2 regions of the Streptomyces sp. NPDC096193 genome follow, and region 2 is predicted to be linked to the other one. Evidence: riboswitches for the same ligand, from Rfam matches in the RefSeq annotation. Region 2 holds a riboswitch; the other holds the start of a gene.
What was found. Region 2 has a riboswitch for S-adenosylmethionine ahead of thrC (threonine synthase). Riboswitches for the same ligand answer to the same signal wherever they lie in the genome.
Positions count from the first base shown of each region.

Region 1: it holds a riboswitch for S-adenosylmethionine, as region 2 does, so the genes downstream of both, ABTX78_RS29950 (aminotransferase class V-fold PLP-dependent enzyme) here and thrC (threonine synthase) in region 2, are expected to answer to the same signal.

Region 1 covers NZ_JBEOSJ010000027.1:40,223-47,806, reverse strand. Annotated here, with positions in the region: gene qcrC (cytochrome bc1 complex diheme cytochrome c subunit) at 1-359, shown strand, start outside; gene qcrA (cytochrome bc1 complex Rieske iron-sulfur subunit) at 356-1,429, shown strand; gene qcrB (cytochrome bc1 complex cytochrome b subunit) at 1,426-3,051, shown strand; gene trpD (anthranilate phosphoribosyltransferase) at 3,211-4,281, shown strand; SAM riboswitch class IV at 4,389-4,506, shown strand; gene ABTX78_RS29950 (aminotransferase class V-fold PLP-dependent enzyme) at 4,683-6,131, shown strand; gene ABTX78_RS29945 (Lrp/AsnC family transcriptional regulator) at 6,219-6,500, opposite strand; gene ABTX78_RS29940 (rhomboid family intramembrane serine protease) at 6,497-7,222, opposite strand; gene ABTX78_RS29935 (hypothetical protein) at 7,410-7,584, shown strand, end outside.
Region 2 covers NZ_JBEOSJ010000041.1:22,650-30,233, forward strand. Annotated here, with positions in the region: gene ABTX78_RS34225 (ABC transporter substrate-binding protein) at 16-1,287, shown strand; gene ABTX78_RS34230 (DUF3263 domain-containing protein) at 1,374-1,622, shown strand; gene otsB (trehalose-phosphatase) at 1,632-2,477, shown strand; gene ABTX78_RS34240 (alpha,alpha-trehalose-phosphate synthase (UDP-forming)) at 2,433-3,911, opposite strand; gene ABTX78_RS34245 (hypothetical protein) at 3,971-4,228, opposite strand; gene ABTX78_RS34250 (glucosyl-3-phosphoglycerate synthase) at 4,267-5,208, opposite strand; SAM riboswitch class I at 5,324-5,492, shown strand; gene thrC (threonine synthase) at 5,510-6,793, shown strand; gene ABTX78_RS34260 (MoaD/ThiS family protein) at 6,824-7,099, shown strand; gene ABTX78_RS34265 (cold-shock protein) at 7,534-7,584, shown strand, end outside.

The sequences.
Region 1 (7,584 bases), on a different contig from region 2:
TCCGCACCAACTGCGCCCAGTGTCACAACTTCACGGGTGAGGGCGGTGCGCTGACCAACGGCAAGTACGCCCCGAGCCTGGAAGGCGTGAGCCCGAAGCACATCTACGAGGCCATGCAGACCGGCCCGCAGAACATGCCCTCCTTCCCCGACACGACGTTGCCGGAGCAGGAAAAGCGGGACATCATCGCTTACATCAAGAATGTGAACGGCGAGGAGTCGGAGAGCCCCGGCGGCCTCAATCTGGGTGGCCTCGGCCCCGTCAGTGAGGGACTGTTCGGCTGGATCTTCGGTCTGGGTGCGCTGATCGCAGTCGCCATCTGGGTCGCGGCCCACACCGCTAAGGCCAAGAAGTCATGAGTAGCCAAGAGAATCCAGAAGAGAACCTGCCCGCAGAGCAGGCCGCCGCGCACGGCGCGGGACACGAGGGCACCACCGTCGTCAAGCACGACGCGGACCCGTTCGCCGACCCGGGACTGCCGGCCCACAAACCGCGTATCCAGGACATCGACGAAAGGGCCGCCAAGCGCTCCGAGCGCACGGTCGCCTTCCTGTTCCTGCTGTCGATGCTGGCAACGGTCGCGTTCATCGCGTCGTTCGTGATCTTCCCGGTCAACGAGATCGTCTACATCTGGCCGCTCGGCCACATCAGCGCGCTGAACTTCGCGCTGGGTATGACGCTCGGTGTCGCCCTCTTCTGCATCGGCGCGGGCGCGGTCCACTGGGCCCGCACCCTGATGTCGGACGTGGAGATGGTCGACGAGCGGCACCCCATCGCCGCACCGCCCGAGGTCCGCGCCAAGGTCATGGCCGACTTCGCGGAGGGCGCCAGGGAGTCCGGGATCGGCCGGCGTAAGCTGATCCGCAACACGATGCTCGGTGCGCTGACGCTGCTGCCGCTCTCCAGTGTGGTGCTGCTGCGCGACCTCGGTCCGCTGCCCGAGAAGAAGCTCCGCTCGACGCTGTGGGCCAAGGGCAAGCAGCTCATCAACATGAACACCAATGAGCCGCTGCGTCCCGAGGACGTCGCCGTCGGTTCGCTGACCTTCGCCAAGCCCGAGGGCCTGGAGGAGGACAGTCACGATTTCCAGAAGGAGATCGCGAAGACGGCCCTGATGATCGTCCGCATCCAGCCGGAGGACATCAAGGACAAGCGCGAGCTCGAGTGGTCGCACGAGGGCATCGTGGCCTTCTCGAAGATCTGCACGCACGTCGGCTGCCCGATCAGCCTGTACGAGCAGCAGACGCACCACGTGCTCTGCCCGTGCCACCAGTCCACCTTCGACCTCGCCGACGGCGCCCGCGTCATCTTCGGTCCCGCCGGTCACGCCCTTCCGCAGCTGCGGATCGGTGTGAATGCCGAGGGCCACCTCGAGGCGCTCGGCGACTTCGACGAGCCTGTCGGTCCTGCCTTCTGGGAGCGCGGATGAGTACCACGACAGAGTCCAAGCGCAAAGCACCGGCCGGCGAGAAGGTTGCCGACTGGGCGGACGGCCGGCTGGGGATCTACTCCCTGGCCAAGGCCAACATGCGCAAGATCTTCCCGGACCACTGGTCCTTCATGCTCGGTGAGATCTGCCTCTACAGCTTCATCATCATCATCCTCACGGGTGTGTATCTGACGCTGTTCTTCCACCCGTCGATGAACGAGGTGGAGTACCACGGCAGCTACATCCCGATGCAGGGTGTGCGGATGTCGGAGGCGTACGCCTCGACCCTGGACATCAGCTTCGACGTCCGCGGGGGTCTGCTGATCCGGCAGATCCACCACTGGGCCGCGCTGGTGTTCCTCGCCGGCATGCTGGTGCACATGATGCGCGTCTTCTTCACGGGCGCGTTCCGCAAGCCGCGCGAAGTCAACTGGCTGTTCGGCTTCCTGCTGTTCGTCCTCGGCATGTTCACCGGCTTCACCGGTTACTCGCTGCCGGACGACCTGTTGTCGGGCACCGGTGTGCGGTTCATGCAGGGAGCGGTCCTGTCCGTGCCGGTCGTCGGCACGTACCTGTCGATGTTCCTGTTCGGCGGGGAGTTCCCCGGCGGCGACTTCGTGGCGAGGTTCTACTCGGTCCACATCCTGCTGTTGCCGGGCATCATGCTCGGTCTGCTGGTGGGCCACCTGATCCTGGTCTTCTACCACAAGCACACGCAGTTCGCGGGCCCCGGCCGGACGAACAACAACGTCGTGGGCATGCCGCTGCTGCCGGTCTACATGGCCAAGGCCGGAGGCTTCTTCTTCCTGGTCTTCGGTGTCATCTCGGTGATGGCCGCGGTCGCCTCGATCAACCCGATCTGGGCGCTCGGTCCCTACCGGCCCGACCAGGTCTCCACCGGCGCGCAGCCCGACTGGTACATGGGCTTCTCCGAGGGTCTGATCCGTGTGATGCCAGGCTGGGAGATCAACGCCTGGGGCCACACACTCGTCCTGGGTGTGTTCATCCCGCTGATGATCTTCCCGCTGGTTCTGGTCGCGATCGCCGTCTACCCGTTCATCGAGTCCTGGGTCACCGGGGACAAGCGCGAGCACCACATCCTGGACCGCCCGCGCAACGCCCCGACCCGAACGGCCTTCGGTGTGGCGTGGCTGACCCTCTACTTCGTGTTGCTGGTCGGTGGCGGCAACGACCTGTGGGCGACCCACTTCCATCTGTCGATCAACGCGATCACCTGGTTCGTCCGGATCTTCTTCTTCGCCGGACCGGTCATCGCCTTCATCGTCACGAAGCGGATCTGCCTGGGTCTGCAGCGTCGCGACCGGGACAAGGTGCTGCACGGACGCGAGTCCGGCGTCATCAAGCGCCTGCCGCACGGTGAGTTCGTCGAGGTCCACGAGCCGCTCAGCCAGAGCGAGCTGCACGCGCTCACCGCGCACGAGCAGTACAAGCCCGCGGAGCTCGGTCCGGAGACGGACGAGAACGGTGTCCGGCGCAAGCTCTCGGCCGCCCAGAAGCTGCGGGTCAAGCTCAGCAAGTCCTACTACGGCGAGGAGAACCAGATCCCCAAGCCGAGGCCCGAGGAGTTCAAGGAGATCAGCAGCGGCCACGGCCACCACTGATCGCCTGAAGCGAGTGCATCGCCGCCACAGCGCCGGAGACACCTCCCGGCAGTAGCAGGTGAAGGGCCCTGTCCATTCGTCGGACGGGGCCCTTCGCCGTCTCCGGGGCTGGATAGGGTGGACGCATTCCCTTATCGGCTGTGGACCCAGGAGTGGACCATGAACGTTGTGACCCCGGTCGGCGGCGACAGCGTGGCGGCTCACTCCTGGCCGAGTGTGCTGAACGCGCTGCTCGACAACCGCGACCAGAGCGCGGACGCGACCGCCTGGGCGATGGACCGCATCCTCAGCGGCGAGGCGACGAACGCCCAGATCGCCGGGTTCGCGGTCGCGCTGCGGGCGAAGGGCGAGACGGTCGAGGAGATCTCCGGCCTCGTGCGCACCATGTACGCGCACGCGAACCTGATCCAGGTGCCCGGCCGCAGCGTCGACATCGTCGGCACGGGCGGCGACGGGGCCAAGACGGTGAACATCTCCACGATGTCGGCCATCGTCGTGGCCGGCACCGGAGCCAAGGTCGTCAAGCACGGAAACCGCGCGGCCTCGTCCGCGAGCGGCGCGTCCGACGTGCTGGAGAAGCTCGGCGTCAATCTCCAGCTGACCCCGCAGCGGGTGGCCGAGGTCGCGGAGGAGGCGGGCATCACCTTCTGCTTCGCCGTGAAGTTCCACCCCGCCCTGCGGCATGTGGCCGCGGCGCGCAAGGAGCTGGGCATCCGCACCACGTTCAACTTCCTCGGACCGCTGACCAATCCGGCACAGGTCGGGGCGCAGGCCACCGGGGTCGCGGACGCACGGATGGCGCCCATCATGGCCGGGGTGCTCGCCGAGCGCGGCTCGTCGGCACTGGTCTTCCGCGGCGACGACGGCCTGGACGAGCTGACGACGACCGCCACCTCTCGGGTGTGGGTCGTTCGCGACGGCGAGGTGCGCGAAGAGGCGTTCGACCCGCGGGACATCGGCATCGACCTGGTGCCGGTGGAGGCGCTGCGCGGCGCCGACGCCTCGTACAACGCCGATGTGGCGAGACGGCTGCTCGGCGGGGAGACCGGGCCGGTCCGGGACGCCGTCCTGCTGAACTCGGCGGCCGCCCTGGTGGCGCTGGACCCGACGGACGGCACGCTCAACGAACAGTTGGCGGCAGGGGTCGCCCAGGCCGCCAAGGCCATCGACTCGGGGGCGGCGAACGACGCGCTCCAGCGCTGGGTGGCCGCCACCAACAGCCAGGGCTGATCCGGCGAGGGGCCGGCAGCACCGATCGATACGTCACGCGAGGGCGCGGTCCGGATGGTGGACCGCGCCCTTGCGGCGTCCGCGAGGTATGGCAGGATGCTCTCCAAGGTCATGAGTGACAGCGATTACGGCCCCGGCCCGCTGTCCGGCAACCCTCCGTCCGTGGCGGGGTGCCCCGGGTGAAGACCAGGCCGCAGGCAGCGAGGTCTGTGGCAAGCGCGGACCCCTGCACACCCTGGGGTCCTGGTCCTCAAGGGAGCAGTCTCGTGAGCAAGCGAATGCGATAGGGCGTACAGCCCCTTCTTCAGCACACCCTCCGCACGGTGTCCGCCGTGTGTCGAGGTCCCCGCACCGCCGGGTTCTTGAAGCCGATTTCGCCTTTCCTGCCGGGAGATACCGCCATGTCCGCACGCCTGAACACCGCCATCGCTCCTGCCGCCTCCGGCCCCTCCTCGGACACGGTCGTCGCCGCCGCCGGGTCCGAACCCTGCTGTGCCGAGCCGCTGCCGGTCCTCGGCCGCGATGTGACGGTCCCGCTCGTGACCGGCGGCGAGGTCACCTACGCGGCCCTCGACTACGCGGCCAGCGCACCGGCGCTTCAGCGCGTGTGGGACGACGTCGCCGCGTACGCCCCCTACTACGGCAGCGTCCACCGTGGTGCCGGGTACCTCTCGCAGCTGTCCACCGACCTCTTCGAGAACAGCCGCGCCACGGTCGCCGGTTTCCTCGACTGCCGCGAAGGCGACCAGGTCGTCTTCACCCGGTCCACCACCGACTCGCTGAACCTGCTGGCGTCCGCGCTGCCCGCGGACTGCCGCGTCTTCGTCTTCGAGACCGAGCACCACGCCTCGCTGCTGCCCTGGGGTGATGCGCGGGTGACGTATCTGAACGCGCCGCGCACCCACGCCGAGGCGGTACGGACGCTGGAGGAGGCTCTCGCCGGCCGCGACCCTTCCCCTCGCTCTTCGAGCTGGGGAGACCCCAGCGGCCCGGCGCTGGTCTGCGTGACCGGAGCGTCCAATGTGACGGGTGAACTGTGGCCGGTGAAGGAGCTCGCGGAGGTGGCGCACGCCCACGGCGCGCGGATCGTCCTGGACGCGGCGCAGCTCGCCCCGCACCACGCCGTCTCGGTGCGGGACCTGGACGTCGACTGGGTGGCCTTCTCCGGGCACAAGCTGTACGCGCCGTTCGGCTCGGGCGTGCTCGCCGGCCGTGCGGACTGGCTGCAGGAGGCGGAGCCCTACCTCGCGGGCGGCGGTGCGTCGCGCAAGGTGGCGCGGCGTGCGGACGGCGGGGTCGACGTCGAGTGGCACACGACGGCCGCGCGCCACGAGGCGGGCTCGCCCAACGTCATCGGCGTCTACTCCATCGCCTCGGCCTGCAAGGCGCTCACCGACGCCGGCTTCGAGAACCTGGTCGCCCGTGAGCAGCATCTGGTCGACCGGGTCCGGGCGGGCCTGGCCGCGGTTCCGGAGGTCAAGGTGCTGTCGCTGTTCGGCGACGACGCACCGCGGGTGGGCGTCATCTCCTTCGTGGTGGAGGGGTGGAACAGCTCGCACTTCGCGGCCGCCCTGTCGGCGGAGTACGGCATCGGGGTGCGCGACGGCCTGTTCTGCGCCCATCCGCTGGTCCGCACCCTGCTGGGCAGTGCCCCGCAGGACCCGGGCGAGTGCGGCGCCCCGGAGGCCCGGCCGGGCGAGGTCTCGCTCAACGCGATCCGGGTGAGCTTCGGTGCCGGGACGCCCGACGAGCACGTGGAGCGCTTCGTCGGCGCGGTGAAGGAGCTGGTGCGCGAGGGCGCGAAGTGGCAGTACCGCACGGAGGACGGCCGCTGCGTGCCCGCCGTCTGAGACCGGCCACGACAGAAGCCCGCGCCGAGAGGCGCGGGCTTCTTCGTGTTCCGGGGCCCGTCCCCTGGTCGCAGTGGCCGACGGGCGCTAGGAGTCCAGACCGATCGCGAACGCCGCCTCCAGGTCGTGCTGCGAGTACGTACGGAACGCGACGTGCGTGTCCGTGCCCTCGACACCCTGGATCTTGCTGATACGGCCGGGGATCACATCCGCCAGGTCGTCGTGCTTCGCCACGCGGACCATGGCGATCAGGTCGTAGGTGCCCGTGACGGAGAAGACCTCGCTGACGCTGTCCAGCGCCGCGATGGACTCCGCGATCTCCGGAATGCGGTCCACGCTGGTCTTGATGAGCACGATCGCAGTGATCACGGCTGGCTTTCTCCCTCGGTGGCCGCTGCTGGGGCCTTCACTCTAGCCGGACGCCGGAACCGTCCCCAGGCATAGAGGAACCCGGTGCCGAACCCCACCACATGCGCGAGGTAGGCGACCCCGGGGCCGCCCTGACCGGCCCCCGACACGGCCAGCCACTGGAGGACGAACCAGAAGATCAGCACGATCCAGGCCGGGAAGCGCAGCGGCAGGAAGAAGAGGAAAGGGAAGAGACTGGTGACCCGGGCCTTCGGGAAGAGGAGAAGGAAGGCGCCGAGCACCCCCGAGATCGCCCCGGACGCTCCCACCAGGGTCTGCCCGGACTCGGCGTTGGCCGCCGCGTAGGCGAGCAGGGCGAAGGCGCCGGTGCCCAGGTAGAACAGGGCGAACTCCAGCGGCCCCATGCGTTCCTCCACCATCGCGCCGAAGACGTAGAGGAAGAGCAGGTTGCCGAGCAGGTGCAGCCAGTTCCCGTGCACGAAGAGCGCGGTGAACGGCGTGAGCAGCGTGTCCGGGGAGCCGGTCATCAGCTGGGCCGGGATCACGCCCCAACGCTCGAAGTACGCGCTCTGCGCCGCGAGCCACGCGTCACCCGTGCCGTACGACGGGTTCAGCCCCGAGACCGGGCTGATGAGGAAGACCGCGCAGCAGACGGCGATCAGGCCGTACGTCACCGAGGGCCCGGCCACCACACCCCGTACCGCCCTGCGCCAACCGATCATGGACAGAGCATGGCGTAGCGGGCCGGAACGGTACAGAGTGCCTCGCCGTGCCGTTGGGTACCCTCCCCGAGCTCCGCTCCGCGTGAGCAGGGGATGCCCCCGAGCCCGTAGGGTTACAGGGAGTACATCCGCAGTTCGACGGCGCACCGCGGCACCCGCATCCGCACGACGAAACGAGGACGGAACGATGACGACGGTTCCCTCGCCGACGGACCAGACCCGCTGGCGCTGCACGCTCTGCGGGAACCTCACCCGCTTCGACGTCACGCGTTCGTCGAAGGTCGTGGAGTACGTCCATCTGGACCTGGCCGGAGAACCGACCGTCGAAGAGCGTGACGTGGTCAGTGAGACCATCGAGTCGG
Region 2 (7,584 bases):
TGGGGCAAGAGAGTTGTGCACCGGCATTTCTTGGGTCTGACAGCGGCGGTCGCCGCGCTCGGTATGACGGTCGCCCTCGCGGGCTGCGGCAGCTCCGGCGGTTCCTCGGACGTCACCCTCACCTTCGTGGCCGCGGACTACGACGTCGCGGGCGGGGAGAGCAGCAAGAAGTACTGGGCCGATGTCGCGGCCGCGTTCGAGGCAGAGAACCCCGGCATCAAGATCGACGTCCGGATCGAGTCCTGGAACGACGTCGACCGCAAGGTCGCCGAGATGGTCAAGGCCGACGAGGCCCCCGACATCGCGCAGATCGGCGCGTACGCCGACTACGCCGCGAAGGGCAAGCTCTACACCGCCGACCAGCTGCTCTCCATCCCCGTGCAGTCCAACTTCCTCGGCCCGCTCGTCGACGCCGGCGAGCAGAAGCGCGTGCAGTACGGCCTGCCCTTCGTCGCCTCCACCCGGCTCCTCTTCTACAACAAGAAGCTGTTCAAGGAAGCCGGGATCCAGGGCGAGCCGACGACCTGGGAGGAGCTGCGGGAGGACGCCGACAAGCTCGCCCGGAACACGGACGTCACGTACCCCTTCGCGCTGCCGCTCGGGCCCGAGGAGGCCCAGGCCGAGACCATGATGTGGCTGCTCAGCGGCGGTGACGGCTACGTCGACCCGGTCGGCAGATACGCGATCGACTCCACGCAGAACATAGCGACCCTCGAGTGGATGAAGACCAACCTCGTCGAGAAGGAGCTCACCGGCCCCGTCGCCCCCGGCAAGCTCAACCGCAAGGACGCCTTCGCCGCCTTCACCCGCGGCGAGGTCGGGATGCTCAACGGCCACCCCTCGCTGATGAAGGCCGCGGCCAAGGCCGGCATCGACATCGGCAAGGTGGCCATGCCCGGCCGCACCGGCAAGCCGAAGGCCGCGATGGGCGTCGCCGACTGGATCATGGGCTTCAAGCAGAACGGCCACAAGGCCGAGATCGGCAAGTTCCTGGACTTCGTCTTCGACGACAAGAACGTCCTCGACTTCGCCGGGCAGAACGATCTGCTGCCGGTGACGATCTCAGCCTCCGAGGCGATGCAGAAGGACCCGGAGCACCAGGACCTGAAGGAGTTCCTCCAGGAGCTGCCGACCTCGATCCTGCCGCCCGTCGGCAAGACCTCGTGGGCCGCCGTCAGCGAGAGTGTCAAGCAGAACATCGGCAAGGCGGTCGAACCCGGCGGCGACCCGCAGGCCGTGCTGCGCCAAATCTCCCAGAAGGCGGCCACCGCGGAGAAGTCCGAGTAGCGCGCTCCTGCGGCGCCGGTGCCGGAACAGCCTCCCGGGAACGCCGAGCGGGCCGCACCGCCGCACCGGGGGGACACTCCGCCGATATGTTGGACCGTATGACCGAGCACCAGGCGCTGTCCGACCGTGACCGGGCCGTCCTGGCCATGGAGCAGCGCTCCTGGCCGGGCCCCGGTGCGAAGGAGCGGGCCATCAGGGAGCAGCTCGGCATCTCCCCGGTGCGCTACTACCAGCTCCTCAACGCCCTCCTCGACGACGAGCGGGCCCTCGCCCACGACCCCGTCACGGTCAACCGGCTCCGCCGTGTCAGGGACGCCAAACGATCGCGCCGCTAGGGTCGTGGCATGGGCAGCTCTCCGTATGTGCATCCTCTGCCGTCACCGTCGACGCCGGCGGGCCGTGAAGGCCTGGCCGCGCTACTGGCCCGTCCCCGCAAGGCGGTCGTCGCCCTCGATTTCGACGGCACGCTCGCCGAGATCGTGCCGGATCCCGAGCAGGCCCGCGCGCACCCTGAGGCGGTGCCCGCGCTGGCTCAGCTCGCGCCGCGGGTCGGGTCCGTCGCCGTCATCACCGGCCGCCCGGCCGGGGTCGCGGTCCGCTACGGCGGCTTTGCCGGGGTACCGGGCCTGGACCATCTCGTCGTCCTCGGCCATTACGGTGCCGAGCGCTGGGACGCGGTCACCGGCACCGTGAACACCCCGGCCCCGCATCCGGGCGTCGCCGCCGCCCGCGCGGAACTGCCCGGCTTCCTCGACGACATCGGGGCCTGGAAGGGCACCTGGATCGAGGAGAAGGGGCAGGCGGTCGCGGTCCACACCCGCCGGGCCTCGGACCCGCAGGCCGCCTTCGAGGCGCTGCGCGATCCGCTGGCCGGGCTCGCGGCCCGTCACGGTCTGGTCCTGGAGCCGGGCCGCATGGTCCTGGAGCTGCGCCCGCCGGGCATCGACAAGGGCGTGGCCCTGGCGGAGTACGTGCGCGAGGTGGATGCCGAGGCCGTCCTGTACGCGGGCGACGACCTCGGCGATCTGCCGGCCTACGCGGCCGTGGAGAAGCTCCGCTCGGACGGCGTCCCCGGTCTGCTGGTGTGCTCCGGCACCGCGGTGCCGGAGCTGGCGGAGCGCGCCGATCTGGTGCTGCCGGGCCCGTCAGCCGTCGTGGCGTTCCTGGCCATGCTCGCGCAGCGCCTCTAGCTGGTCGAGGAACCACCGCTGCGGCGGCAGCGCCGTCGCAGCGGTGGCCAGCCGCTTGGTGTGCCGGGCGCGTTCGTCGTGCGGCATGGTCAGTGCCTCGTGGAGGGCGTCGGCGGTGCCGGTCACGTCGTACGGATTGACCGTGACCGCGTCGTCGCCGAGCTCCTCGTGCGCGCCCGCCTCCCGGGAGAGCACCAGCGCGCAGCCGTCGTCGGAGACCACCGGGATCTCCTTGGCGACGAGGTTCATGCCGTCCCGGATGGGGTTGACGAGCGCGACGTCGGCCAGCCGGTAGGCGGCCAGCGAGCGGGCGAAGTCGTCCTGGACATGGAGGACGACCGGGGTCCAGCCGTCCGTGCCGTACGCGGCGTTGATCTCGTCGGCGACCCGCTGGACCTCGGCGGTGTAGTCGCGGTACACCGCGAGGTCCTGCCGGGAGGGGTAGGCGAAGGCGACGTGGACGACGCGCCCGCGCCATTCGGGCCGGGTGTCGAGCAGATGCCGATAGGCGAGCAGCCCGCGGACGATGTTCTTGGACAGTTCGGTGCGGTCCACCCGCACGATCGTCTTCCGGTCCGGGCCGATCTGCTCGCGCAGGGTGGCCATGCGTTCGTCGACGTCGGCCTGGTGGGAGCGGGCCCGCAGGAAGTCCGCGTCGGCGCCGAGTCCGTGCACGGCCACCTCGGTGGTCCGCGCCGAATGCGGCCCGGTGCGGGCGTGCTCCACGTACCGCCGGGGACCGCCGCTCGGGACGTGCGCGGCCGCCTGCTCCAGCCGGTCGGCGCAGGACAGGAACGCGGTCGCCCACCGCGAGGTCAGGAACCCCAGCCGGTCGGCGCCGAGCATCCCCCACAGCAGCTGTTCGGCGATGTCGTCGGGCAGCATCCGGAAGTAGTCCACCGGCGCCCACGGGGTGTGGGAGAAGTGGCCGATGCGCAGGTCGGGGCGGAGTTCGCGGAGCATGCCGGGCACCAGCGCCAGGTGGTAGTCCTGCACCAGCACCGCGGCGCCCTCGCCCGCGTGCTCGGCCAGCGCCTCGGCGAAGGCCCGGTTGTAGCTCTCGTACGAGCCCCACTGGCGGCGGAACTCGGCGTCGAAGGCCGGCTCCAGAGGGGTCTGGTAGAGCATGTGGTGGACGAACCACAGCACCGAGTTCGCGATGCCGTTGTAGGCGTCGGCGTGGACGGCCTCGTCGATGTCGAGCATCAGGACCCCGTCCGCGCCCTCGCCGCGCCGGACCGCCTCGCGGTCGCCGTCGCCGAGTGCGGCGCACACCCACAGGGCGTCCGCCTCCGACCCGATGGCGGACAGTCCGGAGACCAGGCCGCCGCCGCCGCGTTTGGCGTCGAGGCTCCCGTCGTCCTTCAGGGTGTACGAGATGGGGCCGCGGTTCGACGCGACGAGGACCTGCGCAGCGGAATGCTCGGAGACCATGTGCCGAACCTAGCCCGTCCTGTAATCCCTCAAACGTGCGTACGCCCCGGCTGCGCTTGTCACTGGTTACGGCGTCCGCGGGTGGCGGCGACGGCGATGACACCGGCCGCGGTGAGGCTGAGGGCGAGGCCGCCCAGCAGCCACAGGCGTTCCGTGCTGTGCCCGCCGCCCCCTGCGACGGCGATCGTGGTGCCCGGCGGTGCCATGCCGACCGTGGTGGCGATGACGACGGCCAGCGTGCCGAGCATCGTGGTGAACCTGAGCGCGCCGCGTCGGGAGCCCGTGCTGCGCTGTGCGTCCGGAGACTGTGCATCCATAAGTACGATATTCATGCAAGATGTCCGGATGTCGTCGGTTATGCCGCGCGACGCGCCGCATACTCACCGATCTCGCGCATCGGCGGGCGCTCCTCGGTGTCCACCGCGTGCGTCCGCGGGACGAAACCGTCCGAGCCCCGCTCGAACTGCGTCAGCGAGGGCCGCACCAAGTGCCCGCGGGAGAGCCTCAGTTGCGCCGTGCGGTAGATCGCGGCCGCCATCCTGCCGAGCGCCTGTCCGTCCTGATGGCGGTGCCGGCGTTCTCCCACGTCCACCTGCGCCAGCGCGTCCAGGCCCACGGTGTGCAGCGCGTCGACGAGAAGCCCCAGTTCCACGCCGTATCCGACGGGGAAGGGCAGCCGCTCCAGCAGCGCGCGGCGGGCCGCGTACTCGCCGCCCAGCGGCTGGACGAACCCGGCCAGCTGTGGCCAGTGCAGATTGAGCAGCGGGCGTGCCACCAGCTCCGTCACCCGGCCGCCCTGACCCGCGACGTCGCCCAGCGGCCGGTCGTACATCGCCTTCACGAACTGCACGTCGGGCTCGGTCAGCAGCGGGCCGACGGCCCCGGACACGAAGTCGGCCGAGAACTCCCTGAGGTCCGCGTCCACGAAGCAGACGATGTCCCCCCGCGTCACCATCAGCGAGCGCCACAGCACCTCGCCCTTGCCGGGGACGGCCGGGATGTGGGGCAGGATCGCGTCCCGGTGGACCACCCGCGCGCCCGCGGCGGCGGCCACCTCCCCCGTACGGTCGGTGGATCCCGAGTCGATCACCACCAGGTCGTCGACGAGGGGGAGGGGGCCGGACATCAGCTCGCGCCGGATGACGGTGACGATCTGCCCGACCGTCGCCTCCTCGTTCAGGGCGGGGAGCACCACGCTGACCGTGGCGCCGTGCTTGGCCGTGACCAGCCGGTCCACCGGGCGGTCCGCCGCCGACCACGACCGCCGGGACAGCCAGCGCTCCACCTCTTCCAGCACAGGATCTCCATCTCGCGGATCGGACGACCGTCTCAACCGTCCGGGGTGTCGGTTACAGTCTTGAACAACGCGCGGGGCCGTCGCATGCCGGGGGCCCACGCCGACAATCGAATACCGCTCATCCAGAGGGGCAGAGGGATACGGCCCGTTGAAGCCCCGGCAACCCTCCAGCCGGTCTCCGTTGCGCGCCCGTCCACGAGACGTGGCAGCAACCCGCGAGGCTCCCGGCTAGGGAAGGTGCCAAGTCCGTCTCGTGACGAAATGCGTCACGAGGAAGATGAGGAGAAAGGGCCTCGCCACCATGGCTGTGCAGACTGTCGCCAGCACCACCCCCGTCGACCTGGGACCGGCCGCGGCGCTCTCGTGCCGCGAATGCGGGGAGCGTTTCGAACTCGGCCCGATCTTTGCCTGTGCCTCGTGTTTCGGGCCGCTGGAAGTCGCCTACGACCTTCCGAGCGGCGACCCCGAAGGCCTGCGGAAGCGGATCGAGGCGGGTCCGGACAACATCTGGCGGTACGCCCCGCTGCTGCCCGTGCCGGCCGATGTGGCCGGGAAGCCGAACATCAACCCCGGCTTCACCAAGCTCGTCAAGGCCGACAACCTCGCCCGTGAGCTGGGCGTGACCGGCGGTCTGCACATCAAGGACGACTCCGGCAACCCGACGCACTCCTTCAAGGACCGCGTCGTCGCGATCGCCGTCGAGGCCGCCCGTGCCTTCGGTTTCACCACGCTCTCCTGCTCCTCCACCGGCAACCTCGCGGGCGCGGTCGGCGCCGCCGCCGCGCGCGCCGGCTTCCGCTCCTGCGTGTTCATCCCGCACGACCTGGAGCAGGGCAAGGTCGTCATGGCCGCGGTGTACGGCGGCGAGCTGGTCGGTATCGAGGGCAACTACGACGACGTCAACCGCTTCTGCTCCGAACTCATCGGCGACCCGCTCGGTGAGGGCTGGGGCTTTGTCAACGTCAATCTTCGGCCGTATTACGGAGAGGGCTCCAAGACCCTCGCCTACGAGATCTGCGAACAGCTCGGCTGGAAGCTGCCGGACCAGATCGTCATCCCGATCGCCTCGGGCTCGCAGCTCACGAAGATCGACAAGGGTCTCCAGGAGCTGATCAGGCTCGGTCTGGTCGAGGACAGGCCCTACAAGATCTTCGGCGCCCAGGCCGAGGGCTGCTCGCCGGTGTCGACCGCCTTCAAGGCCGGGCACGACGTGGTCCGCCCGCAGAAGCCGAACACCATCGCCAAGTCGCTCGCGATCGGCAACCCCGCCGACGGCCCGTACGTCCTGGACATCGCGCGCCGCACGGGCGGTTTCGTGGAGGACGTCACCGACGAGCAGATCGTCGACGCGATCAAGCTGCTGGCCCGCACCGAGGGCATCTTCGCCGAGACGGCGGGTGGCGTGACCGTGGGTGTGACGCGGAAGCTGCTGGAGGCGGGCGTGCTCGACCCGGCGCTCACCACCGTCGTGCTCAACACCGGTGACGGTCTCAAGACCCTGGACGCGGTCGCCCCGACCACCGGCCCCAGCGCGATCATCCGCCCGAGCCTGGGCGCGTTCCGCGACGCCGGCCTGGCCGGCTGACACCCCCGAGACTCAAGGAAGGCACGCAGCATGAGCGTCAACGTCCGCATCCCCACCATCCTCCGCACGTACACGGGCGGCCAGGCCGAGGTCCCGGCGGAGGGCGCGACGCTCTCCGAGGTCATCGCCGACCTGGAGAAGAACCACACCGGTATCGCCGCCCGTGTCCTGGACGACCAGGGCAAGCTGCGCCGCTTCGTGAACGTCTACGTCAACGACGACGACGTCCGTTTCGAGCAGGGTCTGCAGACCGCCACGCCCGACGGCGTCGGCATTTCGATCATCCCCGCCGTCGCCGGCGGCTGATACGCACCGTCACCGCTGTTGCCCCCTCCGCGAGAGAAGCGGAGGGGGCAATTCTGCATGGTTGAGCGCGGTACAGTTGGGGAAGTCCCCGCCGCTGCCCGTGCCCGCCGCATATGAGAATGCGCCCTGGCGCGACAAGAAGCGGCCAATGTGGGCGAGCAAAATGCCTCTTAAGTGTCATTTGCCGGGCCCGAGTTGCCCTGGATCTTCTTGAATTAGCGTCAAAGGTCCGTTCCCGCGCGCCCAGATTTCTCGTCCGATTGACCTGTTGCAGAGGGCAGTTGGACAGATACATTCAGCCGCGGTCGACGCGTTCCGGCGCACATCCCGAGGGCCTCCTTCCACCTCTGGCGGAGGGAATTCTCGGCGGTGAGGTATGACCCGGGTCCGCGAAGTGCGGTCCTGTGCAAGGGCCAGTAATAGGGGAGTTAGGCATGGCTCAGGGCACCGTCAAGTGGTTCAACGCGGAGAAGGGGTACGGCTTC